Regions from separate parts of the Bacillus sp. CGMCC 1.16607 genome, predicted to be linked through region 1. Evidence: riboswitches for the same ligand, from Rfam matches in the RefSeq annotation. Region 1 holds a riboswitch; the other holds the start of a gene.
The links. Region 1 has a riboswitch for cyclic di-GMP ahead of ACFSO7_RS14150 (amidase). Riboswitches for the same ligand answer to the same signal wherever they lie in the genome.
Positions count from the first base shown of each region.

Region 2: another riboswitch for cyclic di-GMP. It lies ahead of ACFSO7_RS02250 (hypothetical protein); the one in region 1 lies ahead of ACFSO7_RS14150 (amidase).

Region 1 covers NZ_JBHUJX010000019.1:354,409-366,393, forward strand. The annotation lists gene ACFSO7_RS14145 (FAD-dependent oxidoreductase) at 1-1,100, shown strand, start outside; gene ACFSO7_RS14150 (amidase) at 1,200-2,078, opposite strand; cyclic di-GMP riboswitch class I at 2,124-2,207, opposite strand; gene ACFSO7_RS14155 (hypothetical protein) at 2,331-2,468, opposite strand; gene ACFSO7_RS14160 (amidase) at 2,575-4,047, opposite strand; gene ACFSO7_RS14165 (DEAD/DEAH box helicase) at 4,333-5,523, opposite strand; gene kynB (arylformamidase) at 5,633-6,253, opposite strand; gene kynU (kynureninase) at 6,269-7,543, opposite strand; gene ACFSO7_RS14180 (DJ-1/PfpI family protein) at 7,613-8,176, opposite strand; gene ACFSO7_RS14185 (DMT family transporter) at 8,282-9,205, opposite strand; gene ACFSO7_RS14190 (GNAT family N-acetyltransferase) at 9,244-9,798, opposite strand; gene ACFSO7_RS14195 (MBL fold metallo-hydrolase) at 10,055-10,912, opposite strand; gene ACFSO7_RS14200 (WG repeat-containing protein) at 11,025-11,985, opposite strand, start outside.
Region 2 covers NZ_JBHUJX010000007.1:192,304-204,288, forward strand. The annotation lists gene ACFSO7_RS02240 (Ig-like domain-containing protein) at 1-2,560, shown strand, start outside; gene ACFSO7_RS02245 (S1 family peptidase) at 3,126-3,917, shown strand; gene ACFSO7_RS02250 (hypothetical protein) at 4,083-5,660, opposite strand; cyclic di-GMP riboswitch class I at 5,782-5,866, opposite strand; gene ACFSO7_RS02255 (CAP domain-containing protein) at 6,047-7,546, shown strand; gene ACFSO7_RS02260 (arsenic transporter) at 8,249-9,604, shown strand; gene ACFSO7_RS02265 (DUF2642 domain-containing protein) at 9,626-10,282, shown strand; gene ACFSO7_RS02270 (amino acid ABC transporter ATP-binding protein) at 10,579-11,304, opposite strand; gene ACFSO7_RS02275 (amino acid ABC transporter permease) at 11,338-11,985, opposite strand.

The DNA of each region.
Region 1 (11,985 bases):
CTGAGGCAAAAGCATATGAAAAACTAAAAATCTCTGGCGGAAATGTGGATAGTATCCCATTTAATATCGACATAAAAACTGGCTTACGCATGACGAATCAAGCCCAGTTCCATCCTACAAAATATTTAACTCATTTAGTAAAGGACTTGGAAAAGAACAATGTCCAACTTTTTGAGAATACAACTGCCATTGATATTGAAGATCCTGAAGGGGATAAGCCGACGATCATCACAAGAGATGGAAATCGAATTCGTTGTAACTTTATTATCGTGGCTTCCCATTATCCTTTTTATGATGGACTTGGCTTTTATTTTACAAGAATGTATGTAGAACGATCTTACATTCTCGGGGTGAAAGCAGAAGATTCCTACCCTGGAGGAATGTATCTTAGTGCTGACGATCCAACCCGTTCCATAAGATTCACCCCATTTAATGGAGAAAATCTAATTTTAATTGGTGGTGAAAACCATAAAACCGGACAAGGAATGGATACCTTCAAACACCATCTAGCATTACAAAAATTCGCTGAAGAAACTTTCCAAGTAAAAGACATTCCTTATCGTTGGTCAGCACAAGATTTAATTACATTGGACAAGGTTCCGTACATTGGTCCAATCACAGAAACAAAACAACGCATATTGATTGCGACCGGCTATCGTAAATGGGGAATGACAAACGGCACAGCTGCAGCGATGATGCTAAGTGATTTCGTTTTAGGGAAACAAAATAGTTTCCTTGAATTGTACGCACCATCCAGGTTCCAGGCAGACCCAAGCCTTAAAAAATTCACTTCAATTAATGCAGATGTAGCAAAACATCTTATTAAAGGTAAGCTTGAGTTTGTCCCTGGTGATCCAAGTGACTTAGAAACTGACCAAGGCTCCGTCGTCATGGTAGACGGTAAAAGAGCTGGTGCCTATCGGGATGCAGATGGTAAGTTGCATTTAGTAGACACCACTTGCAGACATCTTGGCTGTGAATGCGAGTGGAATCATGCTGAAAAAACATGGGATTGCCCATGTCACGGCTCAAGATATTCTTATACTGGGGAAGTATTGAATGGTCCAGCCTTAGAGCCATTGAAAAAAGTTGGTGAATAATGCAGTAAAAAAGGGCCAGAGAGGCCCTTTTTTACTGTCGAAGCTTGTTAACAATGCATCATTTCCTAGGAAATTTTGTCGTATTCTAGAAGCAAGATTTTATGGTTTCATGCTCATCCAGCTATCTAAGTAATGGATGGCAAAATCGTTATTTACGTTTGAAAGTTTGGAAAGCTGTTCTAGCATGACTGTTTGTCCTTCTTCATAAAACGAAACGTACTCTGCCTCGGAAGATGGGGCTGTTTCAACTGCTATGGTAATTCGTTTACCGATTGATTGGGCAATTTCAACTTCCTGTTGGATAATAGCTTTCATTCCATTTGGACCATCTGCTTGATCACGGTAAGCCATAATCGTTGGTAAATCCATGTTTTTTATAACCCAAGCAGCAAGATTACCTTTACCTAATTTATTATTATAAAGCTTCTCATCAAACCAGAAAGGGATATCTGCACCTATCTTCAAGCCCATCTGACTTGATAGATCCTTTGCTTTGATTAGTAGGGTTTGATACGATAACACCGTATTTTTATAGTTCGAATTCCATCCAGAATATAAATATGGTTCCACATCTAAGTGAATGCCCGTAAACTTTTCAGAAGGTTCTGCTTGTGCTTGGTACATTTTTAACCAATCAAAAAAACGATTGGAATATGTGTTACCCTTTGCTGATATCCAATCAGGAGCTCCTTCAAGGGCGTGCACTTCAATATGATGTTGTGAAGCCTTTTTAACAAAAGTTTCATATGATGCGGGTTTAATATTATAATTGATTTGCAAAAATACCGTTTTCGTTTGATTTTCAGCTAGAAATGAAAGAATCTGGTCGGAATTTGTTATGATTGATTTTGTATTCCATATCCAAGTTGATAACGGACCAACGGATAATTGAGCTTTGGAATTTGTGGGAAATGAAGATATTGAATATACTATCATAGAAATTAACATGCTTAATACGAGGATTTTAAACTTATTCATCACAGTTCTCTCCTTATTAGAATGCCCAAGACATCCTAATAGGAGTCTGGCGGCGTGGCAGCCATACGTTTATCGGTTAGGCCCATCGCTTTGCGTCCTTGCCTTTCGACAAGTTTGCCTTTTTCAGAATTTTTTTATACACCATGATTATACTCCCAGAATCTTTATATTTAAATCATTTCCTTTGAAGTTTCTGTTGGTAAAATTCCACAAATAAAATGAGGCTGCTCAATCTAGTGAGCAGCCTCATTTCTATTCTTTTCCTTTTGGTCGGTTCGTTTGCTTATCATCCATCCCTGTATTAAATTCAACCAATTCAGAGCTCGTGCGACCCTTTTTTGCGTTATTATTTCGCATGGCGTTCGCATTTCCTTTTTTCGTTCTACCCATGAAAAACAACTCCTTTAGAGATAGTTGCTAAGGTCGTCAGTTAATTCGACGCCTTACACTTTTCCAAGTTCATAGGTAGTATGCTTCTTGAAAACTTAGTTATACCTTACCATTTCGGTGATTTCCTCATTTTTGTCCCTTGTTCAAAGGAATAAGAGATCGATAAAAGCTGCGGCTCTGAATAGGCTATTCCTGTGAAGGTAATTCCAACCGGCTCCCCTTTATCGGTATATCCTGCTGGTACCGTAATCGATGGATAACCAGCTTTTGCTGGAATAGCAGCACCATAATTATTCGGAAAAACAACAGCGTCTAATTGATGTTCATCCATGATGAAGTCTATTCCTTGTTCAGTTGAGTAATATAAATCATCTTCCAAAGAGTTTATATAAGCTTCTTCAGTTAATGTTCCGTTTGTTGCTTCGGATTCAAGTAGAATAGCTTGGCCAAACTTTAACATTTTTTCTTCATTTTGAAGATTAAACTGGATTACATCCTTTAAGGAGCGTATTGGATAACTAGGATGAAGTTTATTTAAGTAGGCATTAACATCAGATTTAAACTCATAAGTTAACACATCGTAGCTCCATTTTCTATCGACTGATGGAATTTTGACATCTTCAATAACCTCAGCACCTAGTTCCTTCAGCTTCCTGATTGCAGCTTCCATAACCTCACTTTTTTCTTCACTCAAATAATCAAAAAATCCTTCGCGAGCAATACCGATTCTCTTCCCTTTTAACCCAGCTTCGTCAAGGTAATCGGTAAAATCAGTTTGGGTTAAAGCAGTGTTTGTTAATGTGATTGGATCCTGCTCATCTGCCCCAGCTAAAACATTTAATAAAAGCGCTGCATCTTTGACTGTTCGCGCCATTGGACCTGCCGTATCTTGAGTATGAGCAATCGGTATAATTCCCGTACGACTAATTAGTCCTACAGTAGGCTTAATTCCAACTAAAGAATTTTGACTTGCTGGACTTAAGATTGAGCCCGATGTTTCTGTACCAACTGCTACCGCAGCAAAATTGGCGGCAATCGCAGCACCTGATCCAGAACTCGATCCCCCTACATCAAATGTACCTGGACCATAGGGGTTAAGCACCTGACCACCTCTTGAGCTATAGCCGCTAGTCATTCCAATTGCCATAAAATTAGCCCATTCCGTCATATTTGTTTTTCCGAGTATAACGGCACCAGCACGACGTAATTGTGAAGCTACAAAAGAATCGGCTGATGCATACGAATTTTCTAATGCTAACGATCCTGCACTAGTATGCATCTTATCATTTGTATCGATGTTGTCCTTAATGAGGACAGGGATTCCGTGAAGTGGTCCTCGTGATCCCTTACTTTTACGTTCTGCATCTAAGGCAGCAGCTATATGTAATGCATCCGGATTCACCTCAATAACTGAATTAATCTTCGGACCATTTTTGTCAAAACTAGTAATACGCTTTAAGTACATTAGGACTAATTCCTTTGATGTCAAATCCCCATTTTCCATTTTCTCTTGCATTTGGTCAATCGTCGCTTCTTGCAACCATTCTTCTGTTAATTTTTTTAATTTTGGATTTTCCATTTATTTAAAGCTCCTCTCACATTCTTTTATTAAAGAATTCTTGATGAAGGCTCAAAAACCTTTTTAATTTGTATAAATACGTTAATCGAAACGTCTATTTATTATAAATTCCGTGTCTTAGAGGATGAGTTTTTCATATATCCGACTACTTCCAGGTTATATCCGTCTAAAATCGATTTTATCCGCTTGTTTTCTACTTATATCCGACGATTAGAGTCATATATCCGCCATTTTCACAATTTGGACAAACTTTTCCACCAAAAAAAATAACACGCAAGCCGCGTGCTATTTTTTTGTTTTCTTATATTTAGTTGTTTTAATTGTTTCGCGCTTTACTGCTCTTTCTTGTTCATCAACGATTTTTCCGCTATAAAATACCTTTTTGGCTAAAGGTATTTTTAATTCATGGCAGTATTTTTTCAATTCACGCTCTTCTCGTTCATTGACAAGCGAAATGACGACTCCGTCTGCTCCAAAGCGGCCAGTACGTCCTGAACGGTGAATATATTGGGTAATGTCTTTCGCAAAATCAGCATGAACAACATGTGTAATATCTTGAATATCAAGACCTCTTGCTGCCACATCTGAAGCAATTAGTAATTGGATTTTTCCTGTTCGAAGATTTTTCAATGCCAACTTTCGGTCGTCTTTCTTTAAGTCGCTATGAAGCACTCCAACTGGAATTTCCTTGAATTTCAGTTTTTCAGAGACAAAATTGATTTCGACAATGTCATTGATAAAAGCGAGAGCACGTATTCCTTCAAGACGTCCGATTTTTTCCAATAGCATCGGTTTCTCACGGTTTTCACATAAAAAATAAATGTGCTCGACTTTGCCTGCTTTAATCGTCTCGTCTTTCATCACTTTTAGTAGTTCAGCATTTTGGGTTAATTCTTTGGCAATATGAATCGCACGCTCCGTTAAAGTTGCTGAAAATAACACAACCTGTCGATGATCACTTAAAGTCGACTTTATAATTTGCTTGATCGTCTCGATATGCTCTGGAACAAGAAGCTGATCTCCCTCGTCTAATACAATCGTCTTAACTTCATGCATTTTTAATTTCTTCTGTTTGATAAGCTCTAACATTCTTCCAGGTGTTCCAACAATCAATTGCGGTTTTTTCTTAATTTTCTCAAGCTGCCTAGTTACATTCGCTCCACCAATAAATGAAGCATTTCGAATGCCACTTCCCTCGGACCACTTTTGCACTTGCTCCAAAATTTGCATCACAAGTTCCTGTGAGGATGCTAGTATAACAGCTTGAATTCCTTGGCTGTCTGGATTGATTTTATCTAGAACTGGAAGCAAATAAGCCAATGTTTTTCCTGTTCCGGTCGGCGATTCTGCAATTACATCTTTGCCTTCTTTGATTAGCGGAATCGCTTGTGATTGAATGGAAGTCGGCTGTTCAAAGGCTGATTTCTCCCAGACGTTTTGAATAAATGGTTTTAATGAAGAAATAGTTTCTGTCATTGGTTTCTCCTTTATATATAGGAATATCCTTATTATGTACTTAAACCCGAAAAAACTAGTATCGGTTATGATACTAGCTTATCAAAGCATGAATGTCTAGACCTTCAAATTAAAGCATTCTAAGTACCGCTCTTACAGGACTGCCGTCCCCTTCAGCTAATGGTAGGGGAAGAGCGATTAATTCATATATACCTGGCTCCACATTAGTCAAATCCACCGATTCTAAAATATGGATTCCATTTTCGTGTAGGGAGTGGTGTGCCGCTAATTCTTTACTGTCTAGCGGGTCGACTGATGGAACGTCGACACCAATTAGCCTGACCCCATTTTCCCCTAAAAAAGAAGCAAGGTCTGGTCTTAAGAACGGGATTGACTCAGGAAACTGTAGTGGGTTCTCCCACGAATCAGTCCGTAGCAAGACCCTTTCTACCTCTTGTAAGTCAATTTCCTCAAAATCGCTTGCTCCAATACATTCTTTATTCCTCATATCGACTACAAGAGCCTTGCCGACATATAAATGGATATCAAGGTCATACATTCGTTTTCCCTCGTTATCGAAATGAAACGGGGCATCCACATGAGTGCCTGTATGGGTGCTCATCTCCAGCTTCCCAACGTTTACAGAACCACTTTCTTCCATCGGCCAATTGATTTTAAATGAAAAAGGGGTATCTCCCGGCCAAGTTGGAACGTTATGGCCAAGCTTCCTTGAGATATCAATGAGTTTCAATTAGGATGCCTCCCTCTAAGCAATGACTTCGCGCTTATTTTCGTATTTTTCATATAGCTTTTCTTGCATAATTTTCTTCAAAATTTGAACTGCATTCCATACGTCTTCATAAGAAGTATAAAAGGCAACAGGTGCTAAGCGAATAATATTAGGGTTTCGGTAATCAGGAACAACACCATTTTCCTTTAACGCTTTACAAATTCGCGCGGCTTCGGGGTGCTCTAATGCCACATGACCACCACGACGGTCATCTTCACGTGGATTTCCAATCGTGAACTGAAAATCTCCTAATTCCGATTGAATTAATTCCATTAGGTAGCGTGTTTGTCTTAAGGATTTTTCCCGAATCGCATCAATGGAAGCTTCAGTAAACATTTCCAATGAACCAATAAGCGGTGCTGTACTTAGTAGATGTGGTGTGCCAATTTGATAAGCACCGGCGTCATCTGCTGGGGTAAAAACATGCTCCATATCAAATTGTTTTTCTTTATTAGAACCGAACCAACCTGTAAGACCAGGTATTTTCCCAAAATGCTTTTCATTCACATATAAAGCGCCGATCCCACCAGGACCACTGTTTAAATATTTGTAGGTACACCAATAAGCAAAATCAACATTCCATTTACTAAATTGATGCGGAATAGCCCCTACGGAATGGCATCCGTCAAAGCCGATGAGAATTCCCCTTGCATGTGCCTCGGAAGTTAATTTTTCAATATCTAGTAATTGACCGCTTCGATAAAGGACGGTCGGAAGAATAATTAAAGCAACTTCATCTGTCATCGCATCAATGATGTCCTGCTCTTCAATCATTCGGCCGTCTCTACTTTTCACTTGAATGAGATGTTCTTTTGGGTCAAGACCTTTCAGTTGAACTTGACTTTGCAGTGCATAAATATCGGATGGAAAATTTAATTCGTCAGCAAGGATTTTTGTTCTTTTTCCGGAAGGTTGATAAAAGGTTGCTACTAATTGGTGAAGATTCGTTGTTGTACTTCCGGTGATGATGACCTCGTTCGCTTTTGCTCCAACTAATGGTGCACACATTTCTCCAAGTTTTTCAGATAAAGTGAACCATGCATGCTTGCCGTTCATCCACCCATCAATTCCAAGCTCTCTCCAAGAATCAGCTACCTCCTGCAATGCCTTTTCTGCACGCTTACTCATTAGTCCAAGTGAATTACCGTCTAAATATAGGTCCTTTTCAGGTAAGTAGAATTCTTGTTGGTATTTTCGAAGTGGATCTTGATGATCAAGATTTTTTGCATACTCTAATGAATCGAATGTCACAATTAGCCCCCCTTTTAAGTAAACACTTTCGTTTATCTTAATATTCTTTTTCTGTCAGTATATTACCTGCTAAAATGAGGGATTATTTCTAGGTTTGTACCAATTCATATCAAACTCAAGACCTAATGCTTCACCAAAAAGTTTTCCAAATTGAATAAAGCCGCTACCTCTAGCCGTAATGAAGTTTCCATCTTGAACAACAGCATCTTTACAATAATGTTCAATTTCAAAAATACCTAATTCAGCTAAAGCCTCTTCAGGTAGGCCAACTGTGTATTTCTTTCCTTTTAAGACTCCAGCTTTTGCAAGTAAAAATGGAGAACTTGAAATACTTGCGACAATAGTGTCTTCATTTGTAACCTCTTTAATAAAATCAAACCATTTCTGTTCATCAATCAATATGCCCACATCCATGCATCCTGGCAATAGTAAACTATCAATCTCCTCTACATTTACTTCATCGACAGACATATCTGGTAGACATGTTAAACCGGATTCACCTTTTACAGGTTGGTGGTCGACTCCTACAGTCACGATTTCTTTATTGCCCTGCATGAGTATGGATAATGCAACTGATAATTCATATTCGCTAAAAAGAGGATACAGTAGAACAGCCGTTTTCTTATTTTTCATTTTCTCATTCCTCCAAAAAATATTTGCAAGTTTTTATGACCTTAACTTAAATTTTAATAGTAAATTCCAATCGATAGCCTTTTTTTGTAGTTTGAAAGTCATAGCTCAGACCTCATTTTGTTTTTTTGCCAAAGACAAAATAACAATGGTACTTATTATGCAAAGTGTGCCTAACCACTCTTCCAAGCCAAAGGTTACCTTTAACCAAATCACGGATAAAAGAGTTGCTGATAATGGTTCGATACTTGCAAGTATACTTGCCTCGGATGCACTTATATACTTCAAGCTTTCAAGATAACAATAGAAAGCAATGAGTGTCCCAAAAATCACGATAAAAGCTACAGCAAAGTAGGAATTTAAAGACCATTGACCCTGAAAGGACCAAGGGGGATGTATAAAACTGAAACTAACTCCACCTATCAGCATCCCCCATCCTATTACCACTGAAGAGCCCCATTTTGCAAGTAAGTTATGAGGCTGTAAAGTATAAAACGCTAAAGCTACCGCGGAGCTAAGTCCCCAAAATAAAGCCCATCCTGAGATGGATAAACTTTGAATATTTCCTCGTGTAACAAGGAGATAAGTACCTAAAATGGCTAACAGTACAGCTAAAAGTTCTTTAGAAGATGGTATTCTTTTAAATTTTACTGCCAAATAACATGAAATTAACACAGGTGCCAAGTACTGTATAACTGTTGCAGTTGCTGCATTTGAACTTTCAATCGCAGCAAAGTAAGTATATTGAACGGCTAACAAACCTAAAATGCTAAATAATAGTAGACCGCATACATCTCGTTTATTTTTCCATATTCCCCAAACTTTTTGCTTCTCTGTTGAACTAGCCAATCCTAATAATAGGATACCTGAAAGTAATAATCGGATGACAACTAACCATTCAGGACTAAACCCCTGTTTGTGAAAAAGGAATTGAGCAACAGTTCCAGATATCCCCCACAAAGCTGCACCAGTGAGAACTAAAGCAATTCCTTTTGATTTTGAGTATGATAAGGCTATATTTCCTGAACTCATGTTTTTTCTCCTTTTAAATTCTACTCTTAAAAAAATGTTCATTTTCTATTTTTATAATAAATTAAAAAGTCTGTCCATTGATCGTTCTCCAGTGAAAATTCCTTTCTTACGCACTCAAACAGGAATCCTGCTTTTTCGGCAAGTCGAATGGACGGTTGATTATCGACATTTATATGTAGTTCAATTCTATGAAAATCTAATTCTGTGAAAAACGTTTCCGTTGCGGCTAATACACTTTCAGAACCGTACCCCTTTTTCCAAAATTGATTATGGATGGAATAGCCCATCATAGCCCACTGGTAATCCATTCTAAGAATCTTTATGAGTTCTACTTTTCCAACATTCACTCCATCCTCTTTTCGAAAAACTCCCAAATTGTACATTTCGTCCTTTTCAGCTGAAGCCTTGAATCCTTCAATCCATTTTGTAAACCACTCCTCTGTACAGGATGACATGCCCCTATGTCCGTCATCATATTTGTATTGAGATGGTAGTCTTTGATCAAACTGCGTATACCAATTAAAGTAGTCTTCTTTTTCAAATGGACGAATGATTAGCCTTTCCGTTTCAATATGTAAGTTTGAATTTATCAATCGACCATTCCTCCCACAATCAATGCCCATGCTTAAATGATAGCTTTCCGTGATTATTTAATATCATAATATACCTTTTCGGCGGCAGTACTCAGATATCCTTTATCAAGTTCCTGTCCAGTGGTTTTATTATTTCATACACCTATGTTTCTCCTGTTCTCTGAACCCCTTTATTATGGTTAGACATACCTCTAACACAATTTTTCTTCGACAGGTTTTGAGAGCACGTTAAAGGGGCAGCATAAATGCTCCCCCTTTAATGAACATCCTTATTCACATACCGACCATACTCTGGAATCGCAATCCGATCAAATTCGGCAACTAGCTTATGCAAACTGTCCGAAAGCAATTCTCCTGTCATCGGAAGACCATGACCCGTTATTGCGACAGAAGGTTTTAGATCCTCTAATTTCCTTACTGATTCCCAAGCTGCATCCCAGTCGGGTGTAAAATACTTTGGAGGACCGCTTATTTCCTGTTCCTGCGTTAAAACTTTAAATAAATATTCTTGTTTAACTGTGACAAAGGCATCTCCTACAATTAATGTGCGATCCTCATCTCTAAAAAACGATACATGTCCAAGAGAGTGGCCAGGTGTATGAATCCAGCGAAAGCCTTCCAAATGTGGCACACTGCCATCTGACGGAAGCTTCTCAATATGGCTTCCTAAGTTGATTGGATCATTAGGAAACATGGGGGACATTTTTGCTATCATTCCACCTTCTACCGTTGGATCTGGTTCAGGGTATCTTTTTTTCCCAGTAAGATAGGGAAGTTCTAACTCATGGGCATAGACTGGAATATCCCATTTTTCGACCAATTCAATAATTGCCCCAACATGATCAAAATGACCATGTGTTAGTAAAATAGCTTTCGGACGACTACCTTCTCCAAAGCGTTCCTCTACTGCTGAGATAATTTCATCAGCCGAACCTGGCATCCCTGCATCAATTAATACTAAGTCATTAGACTCTGGCTTTCCCACGAGACAAATATTCACAATTTGAATCGTATGACAATATAGGTCAGGCAAAACTGCAATTCCAATCCCACTTCCAATCGATGTTGCTGGGATGAACCTGTAGTCATCTCCATAAGAGATTTCCTTTTCCATAAAAAAACTCCTTTATATTTAAAAATCCAATCATAAATAGCTTCTCAATTAGCCTGTTTATTATACGAATTAAAAATGGGCGGCTTTAAAAAAGTGGCCACCCTAATCATTATTAATGAAAAGCACACCAAAACGCAGCTTCTTTGTACAGTATCTCGTCAATCGCACTAAAAGGAATTTTAAAAGTTGGAAATCCAGCTGCGTACGGAGCAATTTCATAAGGAGCGAAGTAAATATATAAATTATTTTCATCCACATAGAAGGTTTGATCTGGAGAAATTCCTTTATAAGTGTCAGGGAACACATAAGAGTACTGAGGGTCGGTCTTTATTTGCTCCCCAATGATGTCACTCAAAACTTTTACATAAGAATTTGATTTAAATAAATCTTTAAGTTCATAGAAGGCACCACTCTCCAAATCTACATGAGCAAATATTTTCACTGGCATCCCATGTGCAGCACCAAATGGATAGTTATAACCATTAAGTTCCAGTACAAGTAGCTGTTTTTTAAAAAAAGATATATCAAATTCCCCTGAATAACTATATTCCAATTGCTTATTTTGGGGAATATCTTTCACACCTGAAAGTTCAGCTAGCCTTTTATTGACTTGTTTCTGAATCCGCTCCACACTCATCCCTTGAATTTCAGGATAATACACTAAATAATCCTTGTTCGGTTTGTATTTTCTCTCGATTACTCGAAAACGACTATTTAACGGGATAATTTGATTCGGTGACCAGACGAGCATTCCTTTTAAATTATAGTATCGAAGTCTTTGGTCAATCATGCCTTTGATTAGTTCTCCTTCAAAAGATAAGGTACCACCACCTTTTGCAATAGGCAGATTCCTAACGATCTGACCACTTTTATCAATAAAAAAGGTATAGCTCCAATCCGATGCAGAAGCAAAACCGTTCTTATATTCAAGTACATTTGTAAATTTATGGTCTGTTAGAAATTTTCCATTGATGTCAACGATTGCATACAAGGTACCTCCCATGGGAATCTCTTTGTTAATTGCTTTACCTACAGCCAGTCTATTTTCGCCAAGCATGACAATCTCTGAATAG
Region 2 (11,985 bases), on a different contig from region 1:
ATCTGCACTTATGTTCTATCGAGCACTAGGATTAAAACCAACTGACACAGTAAAGTTCCCTGAAATTAATAAGGATTCAACCTTTTATGAAGCTGCACAAGCACTTGGTCAAAAAGGTGTATTTGAAGGATATAAAGATGGAAAATACCATGGTGAGCAAGCTCTTTCATTAGAACAAGCTGCTAAAGCATTAGTTAGCGCATATGGCTTAAAAGCCGTACCTGGAGCTGCAACACCAGACACATCTAAAGTTTCTACTTCCTTAAAAGAAGCAGTCACCGTCGCTTTCCAAAACGGAGTATTAACCCAAGCTGATATCGATCGTGCCAAAGACCAAGTTGATCGCGCCGACTTTGCGAAGTATGTAAAGCGTGGCTTAGATGTATATGAACAAGCAAATCCAGCGGTTGTAGACGTAGCGTCCGCTACTGTGACTAGCCCTACAACAACAGTTGTTACATTAGATAAAGCAAAAACAGGACTAACAGCTAAGAACTTTGCTGTTAAAGTAGATGGCAAAACCATTACACCTACTAATGTTGCTGCAAGTGCAGATGGGAAAACTTATACCCTTACTCATGAGGATTTAAGTGGGAAAGCCGGAAAAATCAATATTAACGGAAAAGACTTTGAATTTGATTTTGGTGCGCCATCAGTAAAAGAAGTAGCAGCAATTAATGCAAATGAAATACGTATCTCTTTTAACAAAGAGCTGGATAAAGCATCTGCAGAAACGATAGCCAATTATTCAATTAACAATATTGATTTAAAAGGCGGCGATACAGCTACACTTCAAGATGATAAGAAAACCGTTATTATTAAGCTTGCAGCAACTGGGGCAATTGGTAGTGAACTATTAACAAACAATACCCATTATCAAATAACGGCTAAAAAGGACATCCTACTTGCTACTGGTGATAAGCTAGGAGCGGATCAGGCGAATATTCTAGCCTTTAATGATACAGGTAAGCCAATTGTTACATCTGTAAAGCCATCCGAAAATAAAAGTATTACTTTAAGCTTTAATGAAAGATTAGACCCGGCTACGAAACCAACTGTTGTCATTAATGAACGAAATCTTACTGCTGCAAATGTGACCGTTAATGCAGATGGTACAGTTACTTTAGCTGCTAATGATCCAGTCATAGCAGGTCTAGAAAATAATAAATCCTACACAATTGTCGTTTCGGGGGCAAAGGATCTAGTAGGAAATACAATGGATCTTTATTCAACAAACTTCAATTATTCCATTGTCAATGTCGCTCCAGCTGTAAGTTCTATTAAAGTTGATGGCGAAAATGTCTTTGAAATTACATTTGACGAAAATCTAAGTGCAGATCTTGCTAATGGCTCTACCTTAAAGGTGTATAAAGGAACAACCCCACTGACTCCAGATGCAGTGACAGATGTCAATAATGATAATAAAACGTTTAGAATTACATTACCATATGGCTCTGTTTATGCTGCTGGTGAAGACTCTTCTGACATAAGGGTTGTCCTCGAAGGATATAAGGATGCTCAAAATAATGTCGGAGTTAATAAAGAACAGACCGTTTCATTTGTGAAGGATACCATTAAACCAACAGTCCAAAAAGCTGAATACAAAAACGGTGATGTCACATTAACATTCTCTGAAGCACTAGGAGCTAAAGCTGCTGCTAGCTATTCGGCTAATATGTTTGTCACTGACTTAAATGGAGTTCGTTATGATGTGAGAACAACTTTATCAGCATCTGGTGCAAAAGAATTATTGGCACCAAATGCGATTACAGCAGGAGCTAAGACACTTGTTCTTGATGCTTCCAATTTACCTGATGGCGCATATACATTAAATGTCCAAGCAGGGGCATTCTCAGATCAAGCGAACACTCCTAATGATAATGCAACACAAAATATTTCCTTTACAAAGGGAGCAGCAGCTACAACTGATACAACTGCACCTGCTGTAGTTAACGTTGCTGAAAAGAGTGGAACAAAAGGAGTCTTCACTGTTGAATTTGATGAACCTGTTAAAGGTGGCGCTGTTGTAGGGTCAGCAACAAACCCTGCTAACTACCTAATTAATGGTTCAGCAATCCCATCTGATTCAACTATTTATTTAAGTACGGATAAGAAGACAGCAACGGTTACCTTACCTGCTGGTTCAATAACAAGTTCTGGAACTAAGTTAATTACGGTTAAAGATGTTCATGATTTAGCAGGTAATATGATGAACCAAGTGACTGTAACTGCATCCTTAACTGATAATTTAAAACCAGAGTTAAAATCAGCTTCCATTAATGCTGCAAATAGCCTTGTATTAACCTTCAGTGAAGCATTTGGCACAGCTGCAGGTCAGCCGGTTGATGCTGGTGACCTATTGATTAAAGTAAATGGTGCAACAGTTCCTGATGCACAAGTCACAAAAGATACAGCCGATCCAACAAAATATGTCATAACATCTCCAACCATGAGCTTTGCTACAGGAACAGTTGAAGTTGAAGTAAAAGCAGATGCAGATGCGGTAGATATTAGCGGTAATACGATTAAAACAGGTACAAAACTAACAGCAACACGATAATGGGACATGGGGACAGTAAACTGTCCCTCTTGTTCATAACTATTTTTGTCTGATGAAATGATAAGAAATGAAGTCCTGTAGAGAGAAATTCTACAGGGCTTTCTTCTTTTTCTATGTACGAATTGTTACAATATAAAGAGATGAACCATGATAAGAAACATTTACTATAAACGATAATCAAATGGTTAAGAATTACTCGATGAACCATCATTAGTTGAAAAGTGGAGAAAAAGCATAAGGGCTTGTCGTTCCAATTGAACATGCGAAGGATTTACTAGATTAATAAAGGACTTGTTGGAATATTCCCGCAGATTTTTCTTTTTATGGAAGTATTTGATTTTGCAAACAATTAATCAAAGCAATCTCACCTCCTTTATTCTTTATTATGCACAGAGAAAATTGATGAATCTAAAGGAAGCTTGCCCCATATTTGCCAAATAATTAAACATTTATTAGAAGAACGTTCAACAGCGTAATTCCATATTGGACTTTTCTTTTTTAATGCATGAATACTGAAAGGATTGTTACAATAAGAGTAGAAGAGTCTTGAAAGGAATTTGTACAAATGAACAATGATGCAAATGAAAAGGATTTAATTGATGATGAGCCACCGTTAGAGGATTTTTTTCTGGTTGAGGAAGTGGATGAAAAGACTATTCGGCGTAGGAAGCGAAGGGGCTTTTTTCTAAAAACTGGTGCTATTGTTTTGGCGTTTGTGTTTTTAATAAATGGTTTAGCCATTTGGACTGATGTCATTAATATCCCGGCGCTTGAGTTTGTTAAAACGTCATACCGGTTATCCCAAAAAGAATCGATTCAAACTGCTAAACAAGCTGTTGTTAAAATTGAAGGTAATGGTGTCAAAGGCACTGGCTTCAATATAAATGAGGATGGACTCATTATTACGAATTCACATGTTGTTGAAAAAATGATCTCGATTAATATTTATTTTCAAAATAATAAGGTTTTTAAGGGTCGGGTGATTAAAAATAGCCCTGAACTTGATATAGCCATTGTAGAAATTGATGGTGAGAATCTACCTATATTGAAGCTTCAAGAGACACAAAAATGGAAAGAAAACGATCATGTCTATATTATTGGCAATCCCCTTGCCTATACACAAATTGCTAATGAAGGAAGTATTAAAGGGATGGCCATGATGAATGACCGATCCACACCTGTCATGACCATAACTGCTCCAGTATATAGAGGGAATAGCGGTAGTCCCGTGTTGACTGAGGATAACGAAGTCATTGGGGTTGTGTACGCTACTACTGTTCCAAAACTCTTGGGAAATGAAAAAGCTTCAGGTCTGGTTGTTCCGATTGAGCTAGTGAAGGATCTTTTAGAAAAGTAGGAAAAGATAACCTAAGGATTATAAATTCAGAACCAAAAAATCCCCCACAATTAAGGATACACTAATTAATACGAAAATTCTAAATAAGAAAGGCACTCGCCTATTAGACTCTGCTAATAAGGGAGTGCCAATTTAATGTAGAGCTACTTAGACAGAGGCAGACTTCTAAATCATTTTTTTATTCAGCCCTGCTCTTTGCTCTTCTCTATTCTTTAACTCTATTTGATATTTAACCAACTCTGTTACATCTAATTTCTTTTTCCTGCTCTCATTAACAATCACATGCATGCTTTTTGAAGTATTAATGTTTTTTTTAACAAAATCAGCTATCACTTTCTTGTCTACATTCTTCTTCGTTAACATTTCTACAGCATCCGAAACCGTCTTTACTATATCACTATACTTTTTCGCATGAAATAACTTATTGACAATGGCTTGATACTGCCCTATTACGTTACCCACTTGCCTTGAGTCTGGCTTGCCATTGAACATTCTGATGGATTGGGCTGTCTTGTTTACCTTTGCTAGTTCTTTGGTTGCTTCTTTCCAATCCTTCAGCTTTCTTTCCATTACGCGTTCAGCCAGATTAGCTTGATTTTTTAAAATTACTGCTTCCGCCTTTGCTTTGATCTCTGCTTGTACCTTGGCTTTAGCTTCGGCTTTCGCTTTGATTTCAGCTTTAATTTTTGCTTCAGCATCTGCTTTTATTTTAGCTTCAAGCTCTGCCTTTGCTTTGGCTTCAGCTATTTCCTTCGCTTCCTGTTCCGCCTTTGCTTTCGCCTCGGCTTCTGCCTTTTCCTTCGCTTCTTGTTCTGCTTTAGCTTTTGCCTCAGCCTCTGCTTTCGCCTTGGCCTCTTCTTCCGCTTTCGCTTCAGCCTCTGCTTTTTCTTTAGCATCCTGTTCTGCTTTCAATTTTTCCATCTGGTTTATCTCTTCTTGGCTCGGGCCACTTGGTATGGTAGGGGGAAGCTTAACCCCTACAGGTGGCATTGGTTCTTCAATTGCATTAGGGTCAGTGGTTTCTTCTTTCCCATTTTGGTCTTCAGATTGAATAGACGAAATCAAAAAATCCATTTCATCAATTACGACTATCATGCCCTCTACCACATTAATTGAATAGTCTGTTAGTTGTTGTTTCCCATCTTTATCCCAAAATGTGACTTCTGTTGCCCCTTCATTTTTAAAATTATTTTTACACTCCTCTAACGTCCTATCTAATTCAACTTTCTTAAATCGGAATATAACCTTTAAAACGATATCGCCTTGATCCGTTGTTAAATAAAGAACTGTATCAGTAGAAACAACTATTTCATCCGACAATATTTCATTTAAATCATTTTTAACAACTATATTCGTATAGTTACTCTTCTCGAGATCCAATTTTATTTTTTCGACTGTTTTTCCAAAGGGACCCACATCAATTTGAACTTCCTTTTCTAGTTGAAATATGTATTCTCCGCCATCCATTATGACTTTAAATCCATCTTCAATCACTACATCATCTGAAACATCATTACCAGATAAATCTTTAACAACAATAGCGATATTTGGATTTAACTCTTTCCATTTCCCTACTGTCATAATGCCTTGACTATTATCTAAAATGATTTTTTTTGTTGGGGATTCTTCATTAGCAAAAGCCGAAGCATTAGAAAAAATAATAGCCGACAGTATACCATTGACTATCATCTTTTTTAAAAAATTTCGTCTTTTTTTCTTTAGTCCATCGTTCAAAAAAATCATTATTCGGTCTCCCCAACAGATTATTCTTCGTGTATAGAAATAAAAAAGCCTATCACTTACCCTAAGTAAAAATCTAAATTCAGGGATGAATGATAAGCAGGTATTTTTATTCTATTAAAATAAAGGCAACCCGGCGATCATTGTTCCATGACTTTAGACCCGTAGCTTTGCGTCCCTTCCTTTCGAAAGGTTTGCCAATTTATAAGCGGAAGCAAACTTGTAAGCCCCGACATTACGATAATTACTTTCATTCTACCATTACTACCCTATTTAAGAAAGTGTTTTCAGGAAGAAAATCCCATACAAAATTTTACATTTAACTAGAGTTATTTTTCCGATAATTGTCATGTTCATAGTATAATAGAAGGAATGAGAGGTGAATAAAATTGAAAAAATGGTTGAACATATGGCTCACCTCGGCACTTGCCATATTGATGATCGCAACAGTAGCAAGGAATGAGCCAATAAGCCTTCCCTTGAAAGATACGAAAATGTCTTGGAGCTATTATCCTGAGGGCTCGCCAAAGGGATTGGTTGGAATTGCATCACCAGTCATTTCCTATCAAATTAACATCAAGGGTGCAGATGATGATTATCAACTCCAAATGCTCCTTAACGGAAAAAAAGTGAAAGCATCCTACGATCCAAAAACAGGTCTCTTAACCTATAAACCAAATAAACTATCTGGAAAACAAACCGTCAATGTCCAATTAATCGTCTATGAGGAAAAAGCCCTCGACATTTCCTGGAATTTTACTGTCGACACAAAGACGATCAATCCATTTTTGGAAAAAGATATGAATGTGTTATCGACAGTCCAAGAGGAAGCCGTTCAGCAAATCAATTCCTACCGAACGACATTGAAATTGAACACCATTTCAAAAAATCCAGTCCTTCAAAAGTCATCGCAAGCTCATTCGAATTATCTTGCAGCTCAAGGAGATTCCGGGCATGATGAATTTTTTGGAGTACCCGGATTTACTGGAGAAAACCCATGGAATCGTGCTGCCTATTTTGGATATTTAGGGACTGTTGGTGAAGGCATTACGTATAAAAAAGTGTCAGGACATAGTGGCATCGTCGACTTGATGGATGCACCTTACCATCGATTAAGCATCATCGACCCTTTCGTTGAAGAAGCAGGGGTAGGATTTAACAAACAAGGTGATATCGTTGTCAATTACGGAAATCCTACTTTAATGGACAAGCCATCCCAAATTGTCCTTTATCCACATAATGGTCAGAATAACGTGAAGAACAGCTGGTTTGTTGCGGAAACTCCCAATCCGCTACGTTTTTATCAGCTTAGTGACATTTTTGTCGGTTACCCGATTAGCTACGCCTATTTTTCAAAAAACAAGAATGATCAATTAATTGTCGAAAAAGTGTCTTTGACAAATGTGGCAGGTAAAGCTGTGCCATTTTATCCAGTCACTCCATCGATTGATGACCACGGACAACATCATGTGTTTATCATTCCAAAAGCGCCGCTTCAGCCAGGTACCAAATATAAGGCTGTCGTAAGCGCCAAAGTAAAGACAGAAAATGGAACAAAGGATGTCTCTAAAATCTGGACCTTTACAACGGCTGGGAAACTGGCTATCAAAGATATTTATTTCATCAAACATGATCGAGTCAATTTCATTCAAGTCGACACTTTAAGTGGCGACGATCCGAACCAAATTGTCACCATAGAGAAAAACGGCAAGAAATACCTGGAAAATAGACATCATCAGCAGGTCACCTACAAAACGATTACACCAGGAACCTATGTATTGAAAATAAACAGTCCTCTATTTAAAGAGGTAAAGAAATATACGATTACCATTTCAAAAAATACCGCCAAACGCATGCAGAACGATGGCGATTGGGTGGTGAAATGGTAGAGAGCACTCCTAGGGGTGCTTTTTTATTTGGTTGGGCAAGTCGAAGGAGGCAGAAATTAGGTCTAATTGTGACAAAGTCCGATAGAATGGTGAACTTGTCCGATAGCACCCGTGGTTTGTTCGATAGGCTCCAGTTTTTGTCCGATAACAGCAGAATCCAGTCCGATAGACTTCAATTTTTCAACCAGATGTTGTTTTTTCCAGTAAGAATACTGTAATTTTGCCTTCCGTCCCCTCTATTAAATCCTGCCAACGATTTCTTGCACCTATCTGCACCTGCTCACCTTCATTTTATGACCTCCGACCAACAAACTCTCTATGTTTTCTCCCACTCTTAACGGGCAGTAAGATCCCCAACTCAAGATTCTACGAGCACAAAGAAGATAGGTGGGGGTCAACTGCCCGTAAAGGTCCGATTGGTTCAACTAACCATCAGTGGGGAATGAAGCCGACTAAGAACACTACGTCCTGTAGCAACTTCGGCACTAGCACTTCCTGTACGTCGATAAACCCCACTGATAGAAGTTTCACTTTCTCCACATCTATCTCTATTGGATATTTTCCCTAGTGTGACAAACATACATTTTAAGAGATTTGGTTATATAACCAGTCCTCCCTATAACTGGCTGAATATAGATATAGGGAATAGGACATGTAGAGATATTTGTCTTATAACATTTAATAAGAAAGGAGAATTTTTCAATGACAATCATGATAGGAATGACAATTTTCGTTTTCGTAATGACTATGCTAGTCATTTTCTGGAGACCAGGGGGAATCAATGAAGCATGGCCAGCTTCCATTGGCGCTGGGATTATCTTTCTAATGGGGATAGTATCACGGTCTGATGTGGTCGATATTATAAGTAAAATAGGAGGTGCCTCAATCACGATTATGGCAACCATCGTAATGGCTGTCATATTAGAAAGCTTTGGTTTTTTTCACTGGGCAGCTGCCAGACTTGTTACTTTGTCTAGAAATTCAGGATATCGTCTTTACTGGTACATTCAGCTGTTATGCTTTTTAATGACCCTTTTATTTAATAACGATGGCAGCATCTTAATCACGACTCCGATCTTAATTTTACTTTTAAAAAATCTTCGACTAAAGCCACACCAAATGATTCCCTACCTGTTGAGTGGAGCATTGATCGCGACCGCTTCAAGTGCCCCGATTGGAGTAAGCAATATTGTCAATTTAATCGCCTTAAAAATTGTCCACATGTCACTTTACATGCATACCGCGATGATGTTTGTACCAGCTACATTAGGATTATTGTTTATGTCATGCCTCATGTTCATCGTTGTAAAGAAGAACTTGCCGAAAACCTTGCCTAGCAGCACTCATGATATCGAGGAAAGTTTTTTCACAAAACATTTCCATCCACTAAAAGGAACCATTTCCGTTGAAACAAAGAGTAAACGGACAAAATTCATGTTAAAAGTGCTCCTATTTGTTTTTATCATGCGATGCCTCCTCTTTGTTGCTTCATTCTTCGCTATCCCGATTGAAATCGTCGCAGTACTTGGATCGTTGGCATTGCTTTTATGGCGCTGGTACACCCTCGGAACAAATCCTTTAGATATTTTAAAAAAGACGCCATGGCATATCCTCATTTTCGCTTTCTCCATGTACGTCATCATTTATGGATTGCATAATTCAGGTTTGACCGACCTACTAGTTAAATTTTGCGAACCAATTGTCAACCAAGGATTGCTCCAAGCAAGCTTTATGATGGGTGGATTAGTTTCTATATTGTCGAACATTTTTAATAATCATCCTGCCCTAATGGTTGGGACGATTACCTTAACGGAAATGGGCTTGGACCCGATCACGCTAAAAACCATTTACCTTGCCAACATTATTGGCAGTGATATCGGTTCCCTGTTATTACCAATCGGAACACTCGCTTCACTCATTTGGATGCATATCCTAAGACAAAATAAAATCAAAATTAAATGGAAGGATTATTTAAATGTCTCATTAATCGTAATACCACTCGCAACCTTCGTTACGTTATTTCTATTATTCTACTGGGTGCAAATCGTTTTTGCTTAATATAAATTGGAGGAGATTCGATTGAGTAAAAATATATTAAAATATATAGGGAATCAAGTAAGTGTTCACGTATCGGGAGGGAACCAATTTAACGGAATTTTGACTGATCTTGGGCAAGATATTCTCGTCTTATATAATGGTAGACAATTCCTTTATATTCCCCTTTCTCACATTCATCAAATTCAACTTAATATCAATACAGAAGAGCATGTGAATCAACCGACCGAAGCTTTTTTAACGGAAGAGATGGATCCGGTCACGTTTCAAAAAGTATTAAACAATGCGAAAAACTTCTCAACTGAAATAGCTGTCGTCGGAAGCGAAACCTTCCATGGAGTCATAAAGAATGTGTACAATGATTATTTCACCTTTTATTCTCCCATCTATAAACTCATGTACATTCCAATCAATCACTTAAAATGGCTCATTCCCTACGCTAAAGGAACTACACCGTATACAATGACGAACGCAGATCCACCGAATATCCCTTTACTACACACGCTCGAGGAGCAATTACGAACGGAAATCGGCAAATTAGTTGTGTTCGATGGTGGAGAAGACCCCTTTAAGATCGGTTTACTAAAAAACGTCGAACAATCCATCGTCGAACTAACCATCGCCAGTGGAGAAGCTGTATTTTTAACCATTGATCACATCAAATCGGTCCAACTGCCGTAATGAAACAGACTACATTTGTTTTTTTCAAAAAAAAGAGGCTTTCGTTTTCCCCGAAAGACCTCTTCCTCAAACATTTAACTCTTAAAAGATGTACCTACCATTATCATATTAAAAATGTATAGGGAAAGTACCCCTTTTTGGTAAGAAAAATAAAATCAGAAAGAGTAAATCTGGAAAATGATTTACTCTTTTTCTTTGGGTGAGTTTTTTAACATTTAAGAATTTGTTTAACAAACACAGTGAAATCCTCTGCCCATTTTCCTGAAATCATCCAAATTTATTGACCACAACCCCACTTACAATACCGAATCCAAAAATTCCTTTGTCCGCTGTTCCTTTGGTTGAGAGAATAAATCTTTCGGATGTCCGACCTCAACGATTTTTCCATCATGCATATAGACGACCCAATCGGCTACTTCGCGTGCAAAACCCATTTCGTGTGTGACGACAATCATGGTCATGCCTTCTTCCGCTAGCTCCTTCATGGTGGCAAGAACTTCCCCTACTAGTTCTGGGTCAAGAGCAGAAGTAGGTTCGTCAAACAGCATGATTTCTGGCTTCATCGCAAGCGCCCTTGCAATGGCGACGCGTTGCTTTTGTCCACCTGATAATTTGGAAGGATAGACATTTTCTTTATCAGATAGGCCTACTTTTTTAAGCAGTCTGATCGCATCTTCACGCGCCTGATCCTTTGGTATATTTTTTACATAAACAGGGGCTTCCATTACATTTTCAATAACCGTTTTATGCGGGAATAAATAGAAATGCTGAAACACCATTCCGACCTGGCTTCGCACCTTATTCAAGTCATGCGTGTGCTGTTCAATTTGCTCCCCAGTAATAAGAATATTTCCACTATCCTTTAATTCAAGGAAATTCAAGCAGCGCAGGAGTGTGCTTTTTCCAGAACCACTGGCTCCAATCAAGCAAACCACTTCGCTTTCTTTCACTTCCATATCAATATCCTTTAGGACGTGGAGCTGGCCAAATGATTTATTTAATTTTTCCACTTTAATTTTCATCGATTTACTCAAAATTCGGTCTCCTCCTTTCCTTTAATCACTGCTGGCCATTCGTTTTTCCATTTTTCTAACAAGAATCATGAAGAATAAAACAAGCACTAAATAATAGACAGCAACAATTAATAAGAAGGTCATATAATCATAGTTATTTGAACCGTACGTTGTCGCCACATTGAATAGCTCGTACATTCCGATAAAGGAGGCGAGCGACGAATCTTTTAAGGCAATGATGAACTGATTTCCCAAAGGCGGCAGTGCCCGCCGAAAGGCTTGTGGAAGAATAATTCGCCTCATCGTTAATTTAACCGACATCCCAAGCGATCGCCCAGCCTCCATTTGCCCTATATCGATCGACTGGATTGCTCCTCTGAAAATTTCAGCAATATACGCCCCATTATGGAAGGCAAGACCTAATACCACTGACCAAAACTGAGAAATATTCAACGACGTTAATCCAAAGTAAAAGACAAATATTTGTACAACCAACGGAGTGCCCCGAACGAGGAAAATGTAAATATCGGCAATCCATTCTAAAACCTTTACCTTAGAAATTTTGAAAAAAGCAAAGAAAAGTCCAATAAAAATAGCGATAAAAATAGAGACAACCGTCAATTCAAAGGTTAATAGCATCCCTCTCAAGAAAACAGGATACGTATCAATAAATTTAGTTAAAAAATCCAA